One region of the Bradyrhizobium elkanii USDA 76 genome, then DNA from elsewhere that is predicted to be linked to it. Evidence: predicted binding sites of a transcription regulator. Region 1 holds the regulator's gene; the other holds the start of a gene.
What was found. Region 1 encodes LexA, which represses DNA repair genes until DNA is damaged. Its sites were predicted from a motif close to TGTTCNNNNTGTGTTCNG; they were not measured.
Positions count from the first base shown of each region.

Region 2: the regulator LexA is predicted to act here: its motif matches at 2,730-2,747, upstream of JEY66_RS40615 (DNA recombination protein RmuC).

Region 1 is NZ_CP066356.1:4,634,670-4,641,826, forward strand. It holds gene JEY66_RS22495 (ComEC/Rec2 family competence protein) at 1-1,012, shown strand, start outside; gene JEY66_RS22500 (hypothetical protein) at 1,009-1,236, opposite strand; gene JEY66_RS22505 (hypothetical protein) at 1,382-1,810, opposite strand; gene lexA (transcriptional repressor LexA) at 2,067-2,771, opposite strand; gene JEY66_RS22515 (molybdopterin molybdotransferase MoeA) at 3,015-4,226, opposite strand; gene JEY66_RS22520 (HAD family hydrolase) at 4,229-4,879, opposite strand; gene JEY66_RS22525 (IS110 family transposase) at 5,261-6,202, shown strand; gene JEY66_RS22530 (hypothetical protein) at 6,431-6,586, opposite strand; gene JEY66_RS22535 (serine hydroxymethyltransferase) at 6,695-7,157, opposite strand, start outside.
Region 2 is NZ_CP066356.1:8,553,246-8,560,402, forward strand. It holds gene dapE (succinyl-diaminopimelate desuccinylase) at 1-22, shown strand, start outside; gene truA (tRNA pseudouridine(38-40) synthase TruA) at 268-1,005, opposite strand; gene fmt (methionyl-tRNA formyltransferase) at 1,005-1,940, opposite strand; gene def (peptide deformylase) at 2,081-2,608, opposite strand; gene JEY66_RS40615 (DNA recombination protein RmuC) at 2,779-3,987, shown strand; gene JEY66_RS40620 (AmpG family muropeptide MFS transporter) at 4,154-5,530, shown strand; gene JEY66_RS40625 (hypothetical protein) at 5,785-6,228, opposite strand; gene recR (recombination mediator RecR) at 6,377-6,982, opposite strand; gene JEY66_RS40635 (YbaB/EbfC family nucleoid-associated protein) at 6,983-7,157, opposite strand, start outside.

The DNA.
Region 1 (7,157 bases):
GAACCTATTCGCGTCGCCCGACCATTCGGCGACCGCGCGGGTTGCGCTGTGGGGCGGGCGCGAGCTCACCATGCTGATGCTGGCCTCGCTGGTGGCGGGGCTGGCGACGACGCCCTACGCCGCGTTCCACTTCCACCGCGTGACGCCCTACGGGCTGCTCGCCAACCTCGCGGCGATGCCTGTCGTGTCGGCGGTCGTGATGCCGGCCGGCCTGCTGGGCCTCGTCGCCATGCCGTTCGGCTTCGACGGCGTGTTCTGGGCGATCATGGGTCTTGGCATCGACTGGATGATCCTGGTGACGCAATGGGTCGCCGCACTCCCGGGCGCGGTCGGCCGCATGGCGGCGTTCGGGATCGGGCCGCTGATTGCAGCGAGTGCCGGCATCATCCTGCTCGGGCTGCTGCGTACGCCGCTGCGCTGGTCGGGCGCGGTTCTGCTGCTGGTGGCCTCGGTCTGGGCGCTCAGGGTGCCGCAGCCGGACGTGCTGGTCTCCGGCGACGGCCGCAACGTCGCGGTGCGCGGCGGTGACGGGCGGCTGCATTTGATGCACAGCGCCAAGGATGCGTTCCTGGTCAAGGAGTGGCTGGCGGCGGACGCCGACGCGCGGACCGCCACCGATGCGTCGCTCGGCGACGGCGTCTCCTGCGATGCCGGCGGCTGCGTGACCCAGGGACTAGGCGGCGCCTTCGTCGCGCTGGCGACCCGGCCGGAGGCGCTGGCGGACGACTGCGAGCGCGCAGGCTTGATCGTGACGGCGCGGGCGGCGCCGCGGGGCTGCACGGCGTCGGTGATCGATGCCGAGCGGCTGCGGCGCCACGGCGCGCTGGTACTGCGGCGGACCAGGGACGGCTACGCCGTCGATGCCGTCAAGCCCGGCGGGATCGACCGGCCGTGGTCGCCGGCGGTTCCCGGCGACGGCGAGAGCGAGACGACGCTGCGCGCAGCCGCCGCCGCACCGCGGCCTGCCGTGGATGCGACGCCGGCCGAGTCCGATCTGCAGGGCGATGACTAGCGGTGGTCCGGCGAGGGGGCGCTCGGCAGCTCGAACAGGCCGAGATGGTATTCGTCGGAGTCGGGGCCGGCGTCGGGCTTCTTGACGAGGGTGAAGGAAGCCTCGGGAAATTGCTCCCAGACTCTCAGGTCGTCGGCCGTCACCGTCAGCCAACCGAACCGGAACATGTAGCGGCCCGGTTCCGTGACGCGTCCAGCCTTTTGCCATGTGACCTTATCGACCACCGCGCACGTCCTCCGTGCCCGATGATGCGCCAAGGCGCCGGCTGACGCAAATTTCCTCGTGCGCCCCGGAAGCGGAAGTCCGGGGGCGCCCGAAATTGCTTAGGTCATCCGCCGCCGAACAGCCCATTCCGCGGCGACGATGCGCTCAACCCAAAAACAGCGTTGCAAATGCGGAGGGCCGCCGCTCCACCACCTTCGGCTTCTGCTCGACCGGCGGATGCAGCGCCGGCAATTGCAGCACGCTGACGCGCTGTCCCTCGACCAGCTGGGTCACCAGCACATGGCTGCCGTCGGGGAATTCCACCGCGTCATGATGCCGATCGGGCACGTCGGGCTCGACTTCGTTGAACACGCCGACGCGATAGTTCAGCGTCTTGGTCCAGATCCAGCGGCTGTCGTAGCGAACGTTCTCGGCGAAAGCGAGCTCGGTGCCCGGCAGCATGCAGACCGCGACAGTGGGATCGTTTTCCGAAGCAAAACCGCGGGTCGACGTGCCGCGGAACGTCGTCGTGATCAGCGTCTCTCCGACAATGGCGGGGCGCGATGCCACGGCGTGCAGACTATAGTCACACATCGGATGGCTCCTCATTTCGAGGTAGCGACCCGTGCCTCTCTTGAGGCATTGGGGCCTCTACCAGAGTGGACGATAGCGAACGAGCTTCCGCTCGTTTCTGGGCGATTGTACGACTGGTCCGAGACCGACCCCGATCACAAACACGCGACGCTGCGCGAGAGGTATCGGAGCGCATCGGGCAGGCCGTACGCTACGCTATCATGCAAGGAACGATCCGACGTGTTGCTCGTTCCCGGCCGCCGCAAGTATTTGCAATTCAGTATTTGCGATACAGGCCGATCAGCTTGCCCTGGATGCGGACCCGGTTCGGCGGCAGGATGCGCACTTCATAGGCGGTGTTGGCCGGCTCGAGCGCGATCGATGCGCCGCGGCGGCGGAAGCGCTTCAGGGTGGCTTCCTCCTCGTCGATCAGCGCCACCACGATGTCGCCGGTATTGGCGACGTCGTTGCGCTGGATCAGCGCCATGTCGCCGTCGAGGATGCCGGCATCGACCATCGAGTCGCCGCGCACCTCGAGCGCATAGTGCTCGCCGGCGCCGAGCATGTCGGGCGGCACGCTGATGGTGTGGCTGCGGGTCTGCAGCGCCTCGATCGGCGTACCGGCGGCGATCCGGCCCATCACGGGGACCGCGACCGGACGGTTGCCGTCGTCCTCGGCGATCGGCGGCGTGCTGGCGCGCCGGCCGAGGGTGCCTTCGATGACGCTGGGCGTGAAGCCGCGTCGGCCGTTGCCGCCGCCGGCCGAGAGTTCGGGCAGCTTGATGACCTCAATGGCGCGGGCGCGGTTCGGCAGGCGGCGGATGAAGCCGCGCTCCTCCAGCGCAGTGATCAGGCGGTGGATACCGGACTTCGAGCGCAGGTCGAGCGCATCCTTCATCTCGTCGAAGGAGGGCGGTACGCCGGCCTCTTTCAGACGTTCATTGATGAAACGCAGAAGTTCGTACTGTTTGCGCGTGAGCATCTCGAGTATTCCCCCGGTTGATAGCGGCGTTCGATTCCGAGACTCTTCTGGTGGGGCCTGCAGGCGGGGCCTGACCTCAGGAGCATGTGCTCGTTGCACTTGCTTCCACGCGGCTTCCCGATTGTAGACACCAGTACTCGAAACAAATCATGAACGGACACTATATGTTCGATATGTGTTCCGCAACCACTTAATTTCCGGTGAACGGATCAGGCAACGCACGATCGGCGGGGCGTGAAAACCCTATTCGGGCAGCGTCAGGATCTCGCATTCGCTGCCTTTGACGGCCGCCGCCGCAAACGGCGGACGCACGAGAAGTGCCCGTGCCGCAGCGAGATTCGCGAGCAGCGACGAATCCTGCTGCGTCACCGGCGTTGCGATCAGCTTGCCGTCCTCGCGCGCTTCGAGACGCGCCCGCAGATAGTCCTCGCGCTGGTCGTTGGCGGCGAGGTCGCGGCCGAGCAGGGCGCTCGCGCGGCGATGATGAATCACTTTCCGGCCGCTCAGCGCCCGAATCAACGGCACCAGGAACAGGAAGGCGCAGACATAGGACGACACCGGATTGCCGGGCAGGCCGATCACCCGCATCGCGCCGAGCCGGCCATGCATCATCGGCTTGCCGGGCCGCATCGCGATCCGCCAGAACGCCATCTCGACGCCCTCGGCCTCCAGCGACCGCTTGACGAGATCGTGGTCGCCGACCGAGGCGCCGCCTGTCGTAATCAGGACATCGGCGCCGGCCTCGCGTGCCCGGCGGATGCCGGCCGTGGTCGCCTCCACCGTGTCGGCGGCAACGCCGAGGTCGACGGTCTCGGCGCCTTCGGCGCGCGCCAGCGCCCGCAGCGCGTAGCCGTTGGAATAGACGATCTGGCCGGGACGGGGCCGCGAGCCCGGCATCACCAGTTCGTCGCCGGTCGCCAGCACCGCGACCTTCGGGCGGCGGCGCACCGCAAGTTCCGGATAGTTCATGGCGGCCGCCAGCGACAGCGCGCGGTCGGACAGGTGGCTGCCGCCGGCGAGCAGCACCTCGCCCGCACGGAAATCGACCCCGGCCTGGCGGATGTGCCGCCCGACGCTGGCGGCCTCCGTGATCGTGATGTGGTCGCCGTCGACGGCGGTGTCTTCCTGGATGATCACCGCGTCGGCGCCATTGGGGATCACGCCGCCGGTGAAGATCCGCACCGCCTCGCCGGCGCCGACCGTCCGCCCGAACGGCCGGCCGGCGGCGACTTCGCCGATCACCTTGAGCCGGGCCTTTAGATCAGCCGCATCGGCGGCGCGCACCGCATAGCCGTCCATCGCCGACATCGGCTGCGGCGGCTGGGTGCGCAGCGCCGCGAGGTCGTGCGCCAGCGTGCGGTGGTAGGCGGCATCGAGCGCGACCATCTCCTCTGGCAGCGGTTCGGCGCCGGCGAGGACGGCGGACAGGGCATCGGCAACCGGCATCAGGGCCACGCTCAGAGCTCCTCAATTCCTAATGTCCAAATACCAAGTGCGGTCAAAGCCCTTGCCACGTCATCCGTCGATGTCACGTGGATAGCATGAAGGCCGCGCGCCCGTGCACCTTCGATATTGGCGGCCAGGTCGTCGAAGAACAGGATCCGCGACGCCGGGACGCCGATGGCTTTTACCACATGATCATAGGCCTCGGCGTCGGGTTTGCGGAAGCCGATGCTCGAGGACAGGAAGACGTTGCGGAAATGGCTGAGCAGCTCGGCATGGGTGACCGAGAAGTGCGCGACATGGGCCGGATTGGTGTTGGAGAAGGCGTAGAGCGGCATCCGCTCGGCGGCCGCCGCGAGCAGCGGGGCGATGCCCGGCATCTCGCCGGTGAAGATCGCATTCCAGCCCTCGAGGAACTGGGCGTCCGTGATGTCGATGCCGAGAGTCCGGCGCAGGCTTTCGAAGAACGCCGCGTCGTCGATCCGGCCGATCTCGTGATGCTTGAAACTGTCGTCGACGACAAATCGCGTGGCGAGCTCGGCGGGCGCACAGCCGGCGTGCTGCGCCCAGTGCGCCATCACCTTGTCAAAGTCGATGTCGAGCACGACGCGGCCGATATCGAACAGCAGCACGTCGACGGAGTTGGGAGAGAGTCGCGAGGTCATTGCGTGAAACCGTGTACGAGAATTGCGGGCAGGCGGCAATGTCCTCGATTTCAGTGACGGGTGTGTGGATTGTACGTGGCGTTGCATTCATCGCGAGACTGTTCCCGCGCACACCACCGTCGTCCCGGCGAAGGCCGGGACCCATCACCACCGGATTTGATCAGGAACGGGATCGTGGCCCCGGCGTCGCGCAACAATTGAGATTTGGGGTAATGGGTCCCTGTGTCTTGGAAGTGTGTCAGGATGAGGGTGGGCGGGAAGCCGTTGGGTCCTTGGCGCTTGACGCCGTGAGCCGGCTCGGTCTCCCGCCCGTTCCATCTATCAACCTGAACAGTTGCACGAGGCTGCACCAACAGACCTCGCATCACAGGGACAGGCACCGTGATCATAGCTCTTCGTTACGTCGGAATCGACATCTCCAAGAAACACCTCGATATCTTTGATGAGGCTGACGGCGTGCCGAGGCGCATTGCCAACGCGACACAGGCCATCACACAGCAGGTGGCGCGTTGGCAATGCGATGCGCTGGTGGTCTTCGAGGCGACGGGTATCTATGACCTCGCGCTTCGCGAGGCGCTGCGTCAGGCCGGGATCCAGTTCGCACGGATCAACCCGGCCCGTGCCCGCGACTTTGCACGGGCCAGCGGCCTACTCGCCAAGACCGATCCGATCGATGCGCGGATGCTGGCGGCCTTTGCGCGGGCCATGCAGCCCGCCCCCGAGCAGGTCGCCGATCCTGCACGGGGCGCCTTGGCGAGGCTTGCAAAACGGCGGGATCAGCTGGTCCTCATGCGCGCCCAGGAGAAGAACCGGCGCAGCGAGGCCGACGATCGCGCCATGGCCGAACGCATCGGCCGCCTCATCGAGGTCCTCGACAGCGAGATCGCCGAGATCGAGGCCGACATCAGCGCATTGATTAAAGCCGAAGCGCAGATCGCGGACGATGCGAAGTTAATGCGTTCGCTGCCCGGCGTGGGTCCCGTGGCCTGCATGCAGCTCATCGCGCAGATGCCGGAACTCGGGCGGGTCGGACCGAAACAACTCGCAGCGCTCGCTGGCCTTGCTCCCTTCAACGTCGACAGCGGCACCTTCCGCGGCAAGCGCAAGATTGCGGGCGGCCGAAAGCGCGTTCGTGACGCCCTTTATATGGCGGCCCTCAACGCAGTTCGCAGAGCTGATCCGTTCAAGGCCTTCTATGCACGACTGCGACAGGCCGGAAAACCAGCCAAACTCGCCCTCATCGCCGTCGCCAGGAAGCTGCTCACGGTCCTCAATGCCATGATGCGAGACCGAAAGCCGTACCTGCAGACCAAACCAACATAACAGTTGCCGGCCTTCGCCGGGACGACGGCGGGTGTTGTCGCTTGTGCGTCAAACATTCGCATTCTCGCGACATGATATGTCCGAGCCTTGCTCTTTTCACCCTATATTTTTGCTGCGGTGCTTGGCTTGCCGCGTCGGGCAACTCAGTGGCACGCGCGCGCGCGTTTTCGGCACACCAAGCGGCTTGTTGACGCCTCCCGGCGGCTTGGTGCCCGCCGGGCGTAGCTCTCACAGCCTGGACAGTGCCAGGCCGAGGTAACCGATCAGCGCACCGGTGCTGAGAATGATGACGACGAGCGCCTGCTCCGAGCGTGCTTGCAAGGTTTTCCGGGTCACGGTGTTCGACGCTCCGTCTTCGAGATCATGCGGTCCAACGAACAGCATCAATTTCCGTTCCGGTCGTTCCCGGGGAACCTTCATGACGTGCCCATGCAGACTGCACACCCGGACGAGCGACGCGACGAACGCGGAACAGGAACGCGGCTTGGCCGCCTATGAGGGCGGTGCGATCCCCGGAACGGGGAAAGCGCGGCACATCTCGACGCTGTTCGACCTCAGTCGCTTGACGACCGCTGCATCTCCCTTCGACCGGAGGGATCCCGCAATGAGCTCGGCGATGAGGCGCATTTCGGGCTCGCCCATGCCGCGCGTGGTCGCCGCCGGCGTCCCGAGGCGAATGCCGCTCGGCTTGAGCGGCGGACGCGGATCGTCGGGAATGATCTGCTTGTTTGCGGTGATCCCGACGGCGTCGAGGATGTTCTCGGCCGCGCCGCCGTCCAGGCCGACGCTGGCCACCGTATCCACGACCATCATGTGATTGTCGGTTCCGCCGGTGATCAAGGTCATGCCGCGTTCCATCAACGCTTCGGCCAGGACCTTCGCGTTACGGATGACCAGCCCTGCATAGGCCTGAAAATCGGATGTCGATGCCTTCTTCAGCGTGACCGCGGTTCCG
Region 2 (7,157 bases), 3.9 Mb from region 1:
GCTGGAGCGGTATTTCGGGTAGGCCAGCCGCCCGGCTGGACAAAAACAGCGAAAACAACCCCATGCACAGTAGGGATTGGGGCCGCACTTAATCCACCCGCACCAGATATAGCGATGATGGGTATCGCTTCGCTCCACCCATCCTGCGAAGTCATTTCCGCCTAAAGCGCGATGTGATTAGGTTGAATCGTCATCGCGCTTTAGCTCTTTGTTTGAGCATGATCTTTTCGGAAAACCGCTTCGCACTTTTCCGGATCATGCTTTAGTCTAGTAATCCACCCGCATCAGATAGAGCCCGTCCGGCGGCGCCACGGGGCCGCAGGCGGCGCGGTTGCGGGCGGCGAGCGCGGCGGCGAGGTCGTCGGCGCTCCAGCGGCCCTCGCCGACCCACACCAGCGAACCCACCATCGAGCGGACCTGGCTGTGCAGGAACGAGCGCGCCGACGTCACGATGTTGACGGCGTCGCCCTCGCGCGTGACGTCGAGCTGATCGAGCGTCTTCTCCGGCGATCTGGCCTGGCACTCGGTGTCGCGGAAGGTGGTGAAATCGTGCTTGCCGAGCAGGCGCTGCGCGGCGTCATGCATCGCGTCAGCATCGAGCGCGCGCGGCACGCGCCAGACCCGGCCGATGTCGAGCGCGAGGTTCGCGCGCGTATTGGTGATGCGATAGAGATAATGCCGCCTGGTCGCGGAGAACCGCGCCTCGAAATCATCGGGCACGACGTCAGCCGCGAGCACGCCGATCGGATTGGGCCGCAGATGCGCGTTCAGCCCGTCGCGAAAGCGGCCGGGCGGAAAATGCTTGGCGATGTCGCAATGCGCGACCTGGCCGCGCGCATGCACGCCGGCATCGGTACGGCCGGCGCCATGGACGCGCACGTCCTCGCCGCAGATCGCCTTGACCGCCGCCTCCAGCGCGCCCTGCACCGTCGGCGCGGTGTCCTGGATCTGCCAGCCGGAGAACGGCGTGCCGTCATATTCGATGGTGAGCTTGTAGCGGGGCATCAGCCGAGCCGCGCAGGCGGCTTCAACGGCGTGCCGCGCAAAAAGTCCGCTGCCTTCATCGGCGCCTTGCCGGCGCGCTGCAGTTCGAGGATCCGGATCGCGCCGTCGCCGCAGGCGATCGCAAAATTGTCGTCGAGCACATCGCCCGGTACGCCCGAACGCTTGGCCAGCTCGCAGCGCAGGATCTTCAGTCGCACCGGCTCGCCTTCGCCGGTGAGCTCGCACCAGGCGCCGGGGAACGGCGAGAGCCCGTGAATGTGCCGCAGCACCGCATGGGCCGGCTGTGTCCAGTCGATCCGCGCCTCGGCCTTCTCGATCTTGGCGGCGTAGGTGACGCCGTCCGCGCTCTGCTTCGTCAGCTGCAAGCCGCCGCGCCCGAGCGCCGCCATCGCCCGCACCATCAGGTCGGCACCGAGCGGCGCCAGCGCGTCGTGCAGATCGGATGCCGTCATGCTGTCCGAGATCGGCAGCCGCTCGGCCATCGCGACGTCGCCGGTGTCGAGGCCGACATCCATCTTCATCACCATCACGCCGCTCTCGGCATCGCCCGCCATGATGGCGCGATTGATCGGCGCGGCGCCGCGCCAGCGCGGCAGCAGCGAGGCATGCAGGTTGAAGCAGCCGAGCCTGGGCGCGTCGAGAATGGCCTGCGGCAGGATCATGCCATAGGCGACGACGACGGCGGCATCCGCGTCGTGCGTGCGAAACTCCTCGAGCGCTTCCGGCGTTTTGAGGGTCTTCGGCGTCAGCACGGGAATGCCAAGGCGGCGCGCCTCCTGCTCGACCGGCGTCGGCTGCAGCTGCAGGCCACGCCGCCCGCCCGGCTTCGGCGCGCGGGTGTACACCGCCACGACCTCATGGCCATGGGCCACGAGTTCCAGCAGCGTTGGCACCGCGAAATCGGGCGTGCCCATGAAGATCAGGCGGAGAGGCATGAGATCAAACTACTCTCGCTGGCTCCAAACTATCCGTCATGGCCGGGCTTGTCCCGGCCATCCACGTCTTGGCGCCGTGAAGAAAGGAAGACGTGGATGCCCGGGACAAGACCGGGCATGACGGTGGACAAATGCAACGGTCACTCCGCCGCGCGCTTGGCTGCCTTCTCGAACTTCTTGAAGACGCGGTCGCGCTTCAGTTTCGACAGATAATCCACGAACAGCACGCCGTTGAGATGATCGATTTCGTGCTGGATGCAGGTGGCGTAGAGGCCTTCCGCATCCTCCTCATGCACCTTGCCGTCGAGATCGGTGAATCGCACGCGTACCCGCGCCGGCCGCTCGACCTCCTCATAATATTCGGGGATCGACAGGCAGCCCTCTTCGTACACCGACAGCTCTTCCGAACGCGCAACGATCTCCGGATTGATGAAGACGCGCGGCTTCGCCGTGGTCTCGCCGTTCTCGTCGCGCTTGGCGAGGTCCATGGTGATCAGCCGCAGCGGCTGCGCGACCTGGATCGCCGCCAGCCCGATGCCGGGCGCGTCATACATGGTCTCGAGCATGTCGTCGGCCAGCTTGCGGATCTCCGGCGTCACCTTCTCGATCGGTTTCGACACCAGCCGCAATTGCTTGTCCGGCAGGATGATAATTTCTCTTAATGCCATGGCGGCGATTTAAGCTGCTGACTTCATGGGGTCAATGCGCTCAGGAACCCGTTAGGACAACCTTAACCACGTTTCTTCATCCCGCATTAACCCGGAAAATCAGGAATGCATTTGCCATAAGCGTTCCCTCTTCGTTCGCGCCCGGCCGCGAATCGGCTACAACTGCCGGCATGAACGAGATTCTCCTGACGATTGGCGACCTTCCGGTCCGTGTCTCCGATGCATTGATCGGCCTTGGGGCGCTGGCGCTGATCCTGCTGCTCGCCATTGCGGTGGTGATCGCGCGCGCCAGCCGGCGCGGCGCGGAACTCGCGATGGCCCAGGCCATCCGCGCCGACGAGCTGGAGGAGCGGCTCGCCGACATGCTGCGGGCCCAGAGCGAATCCTCCGGACGCGTGGACGCGATGGCGCAGGCGCTGGCCGGCCGCCAAGCCGAGATGGCCCGCGCCGTCAACGAGCGGCTGGATTCGGTGACCCACCGGGTCGGCCAGTCGATGGAGCAATCGACCCGCAACACGATGGATTCGCTGCGCGTGCTGCACGAGCGGCTCGGCATCATCGACCACGCGCACAAGAACCTCAACGAGCTCACCACCCAGGTGACGACGCTGCGCGACGTGCTCGCCAACAAGCAATCGCGTGGCGCGTTCGGCCAGGCGCGGATGGAGGCGATCGTCCAGGACGGCATGCCGAAGGGCTCGTTCGAGTTCCAGTACACGCTGACGTCGGGCAAGCGGCCGGACTGCGTCGTGTTCCTGCCCGATCAGCGCCCGCTCTGCATCGACGCGAAATTCCCGCTCGAAGCCATGACCGCGCTGCACGATGCACGCAGCGACGAGGAGCGCAAATCGGCCTGCCAGCGGCTGCGCGCCGACGTGCTGAAGCATGTCAGCGACATCGCGGAGAAGTACCTGATCCCGGGCGAGACCCAGGACACCGCGCTGATGTTCGTGCCGTCGGAATCGGTCTATGCCGAGATCCATGACGGCTTCGACGACGTGATCCAGAAGGCCTATCGCGCCCGCGTCGTGCTGGTGTCGCCGTCGCTGCTGATGCTCGCGATCCAGGTGATGCAGCAGATCCTGAAGGACGCCCGCATTCGCGACGCCGCCGACCAGATCCGCAACGAGGTAATGCACTTGGGTGACGACCTCGGCCGCCTGCGCGATCGCGTGCTCAAGCTGCAGACCCATTTCGGCCAGGTGAACGAGGACGTCAGGCAGATCCTGATCTCCGCCGACAAGATCGAGAAACGCGCCGGCCGCATCGAGGAACTCGACTTCAGCAAGTCCGAGACCCCGATCGAGGTCCCGCGCTTCGTCAAAGGCAGCACATCCGACCTGTTCCCCGCCCCCCGCAAGCTGCAGGCGGGGGAGTGATTGTTGTTTCTAGAAGTTGTCCGGCGTGCGCCACCCAATCGATGTCATCGCCCGACTTTATCCCGAAATTGCCGCAGGTGGCGGATAGGCCTCTGGGATACTGGATCGCCCGGTCAAGCCGGGCGATGACAGTCTTTTTGGGGCCGAATCTGCTACCAACTCCTCTATGACAGCACCTGAAGCGACGTCAGACGCGTCTGCAAAGCCGGAGCCGAAGCCCGCCGCCACCTCCTGGCGCGACAGTCTTGCCGTGTACCTGCAGCCGCGGGTGCTGATCGTGCTGCTGCTCGGCTTCTCCTCGGGGCTGCCGCTGGCGCTGTCGGGCTCGACGCTGCAGGTCTGGATGAAGGAGGCCGGGGTCGATCTCGGCACCATCGGGCTGCTGGCGCTGATCGGCACGCCGTACACGCTGAAGTTCCTCTGGGCGCCGCTGGTCGACGCGCTGCACGTGCCTCTGTTCACGCAGATGTTCGGCCGCCGCCGCGGCTGGCTGCTGTTCTCGCAGCTGCTGCTGATCGCGGCGATCCTGGTGCTGGCGATGGCCGATCCGGCGCGCTCGCCGTGGTTCGCGGCGTTCGCCGCGTTGCTGGTCGCAACCGCATCGTCGACGCAGGACATCGTGGTCGATGCCTTCCGCGTCGAAAGCCTGCCTGAAAGCGAGCAGGCCGCCGGCATGGCGTCCTATGTCGCGGCCTATCGCGTCGGCATGCTGGTCTCGACCGCCGGCGCGCTGTTCATCGTCAGCGGCTTTGAGTCCGCTGGCCTCGCGCGTCCGTCGGCCTGGATGTGGGGCTATGTGGTGATGGCCGTGCTGGTCGTGATCGGCATCATCACCGCGCTCGCGGCGACCGAGCCGGCGCAATCGAAGGGCGCGGAGACGGCCACGCACGCGCAGAACGCGGCCGAACGCGTGTTGCACGCCGCGCTCGGCGCGTTCTCCGAGTTCCTCAGCCGCAAGGACGCCTTCGCCGCGCTCGCCTTTGTGGTGCTGTTCAAGTTCACCGACGCGTTTTCAGGCACCATGACCGCGCCGTTCGTGATCGACATCGGCTTTTCCAAGGTCGATTACGCGGCGATCGTGAAGGGCGTTGGCCTTGCCGCAACCCTGATCGGCGGCTTTGCCGGCGGCTTCGTGGCGCGGCGCTATTCGCTCGCGACCAGCCTCTGGATCGGCGGCGTGCTGCAGGCGGTCGCGAACCTGTCGTTCTCCTGGCTCGCCCATGTCGGCGTCGATCAATGGGCGCTCGCGCTTGCGATCACCGCGGAGAATTTCACCAGCGCGATCGGCACCGTGATCTTCGTCGCCTATTTGTCGGCACTGTGCCGCAACCCGCTGCACACCGCGACCCAATACGCGCTGCTGACGGCGCTCGCGGCGGTCGGCCGCACCTATCTGTCGTCGGGCGCGGGCTATGTCGCCAAGGCCGTCGGCTGGCAAGTGTTCTTCGTGATCTGCGTGCTGGTCGCGATCCCGAGCCTGATCCTGCTCGCCTGGCTGCAGCGGCGCGGGCATTTCGACGAGCTGGGGCCGGTCAGGGTCTAGCCCGGCTGTCGTCCGGTCGCGCACGCGAGCCCGAACTCTCTCCACGTCGTCCTGGCGAAAGCCAGGACCCATAACCACCGCACTTGGTCGTGAAAGGGACTTCTGGCCTCGGCGTCGCGCAATAACCGACAGTTGGGGTAATGGGTCCTGGCTTTCGCCAGGACGACGACGCGGATGGTTCTCGATTCGATGTCAAACAACGCGATGTCATCACCGGCGCATCGAGCCGGGCGATGACATCGCCATTGAGACCCCTACTTCGCCACCACGCTCCACTTGGTGACGATGGCTTCGCTCATCTCGCCGGCGTCCTTGGCGCAGGCGACCTCGTCGACCTTCACCGAGATTGCCTTGCCGGAGAGGCTTTTGAGCTGCGCGGCCTGGGCGTCGTTGGTCGGAACGAGCTGGAAGGTTTCCGGCCCGGTTTCGAGATTGCACAGGCCGTTCGGCGGCGGCAGGCGGCGCGGCTCGCTGGTGATCTGGTAGGTCGCGACGCGCTTGCCGCGGTTCTTGGCGTCACGCACCTTCATGACGCCGAGTTCGCCCGACAGCACGTCGCCGGCGTGGATCATCTTGCCGGGCTTCTGCGGCGCGTCGGCCTGCTGCGCGATCGCGCAAGGCGCGGCGAACGTTGCCGCCAGAAGCGCAAAGCCCAAACGTACGCCGAACAAGCGTACGCCGAATCGGTGTGCCGTCATTGTCAGTGGTTCCGTATCTTGATTCGTCAGAGCGTGAATGACCGTCCCCGAATCGGCATCCACCCTACCATTTTGTTTCGGTGCGATCTTTTCGGATTGTAACCGATCGCTTGGCGCCCGACGCCGTGCTCGGCGCCGGCATCGCGCGTTAGAACAGCGTCCGCTGCCGCATGGCTGCAGATAGCGTACCTTCATCGAGGTAATCAAGCTCTCCCCCGACCGGCACGCCATGCGCCAGTCGAGTCACCCGCACATTGGCCTCCGACAACAGGTCGGTGATGTAATGCGCGGTGGTCTGGCCATCGACGGTCGCATTGAGCGCCAGGATGATCTCGCTGACCTCGGGCGCATGCGCGCGCGCCACCAGCTGATCGATGGTGAGATCCTGCGGACCGACGCCGTCGAGCGGCGAGAGCGTCGCGCCGAGCACGTGATAGCGGCCATTGGTCGCATTGGCGCGTTCCAGCGCCCAGAGATCGGCGACGTCGGCGACCACGACGATGATCGAGGGATCGCGGCGCGGATCGGTGCACACCGTGCAGGGGTTTTGTGTATCGATGTTTCCGCAGGTCTTGCAGACCTGGATTTTCTCGATCGCGACCTGCAGCGCCGCGGTCAGCGGCGTCATCAGGGCTTCGCGCTTCTTGATCAGATGCAGCGCCGCGCGCCGCGCCGAGCGGGGCCCGAGCCCAGGCAGCCGCGCCAGCAACTGGATCAGGCGTTCAATCTCGGGGCCGGCAACGCTCGCAGCCATTTAAGTCGGACCAAATCCCGGCGGCAGGCCGAGCCCGCCGGTGAGTGCCATCATCTTCTCCTGCATCGCGGTCTCGGCCTTGCGGCGGGCATCGCCATGCGCGGTGACCAGGAGATCCTCGAGCACCTCGCGTTCCTCCGGCTTCATCAGCGACGGATCGATCTTGATGCCCTTC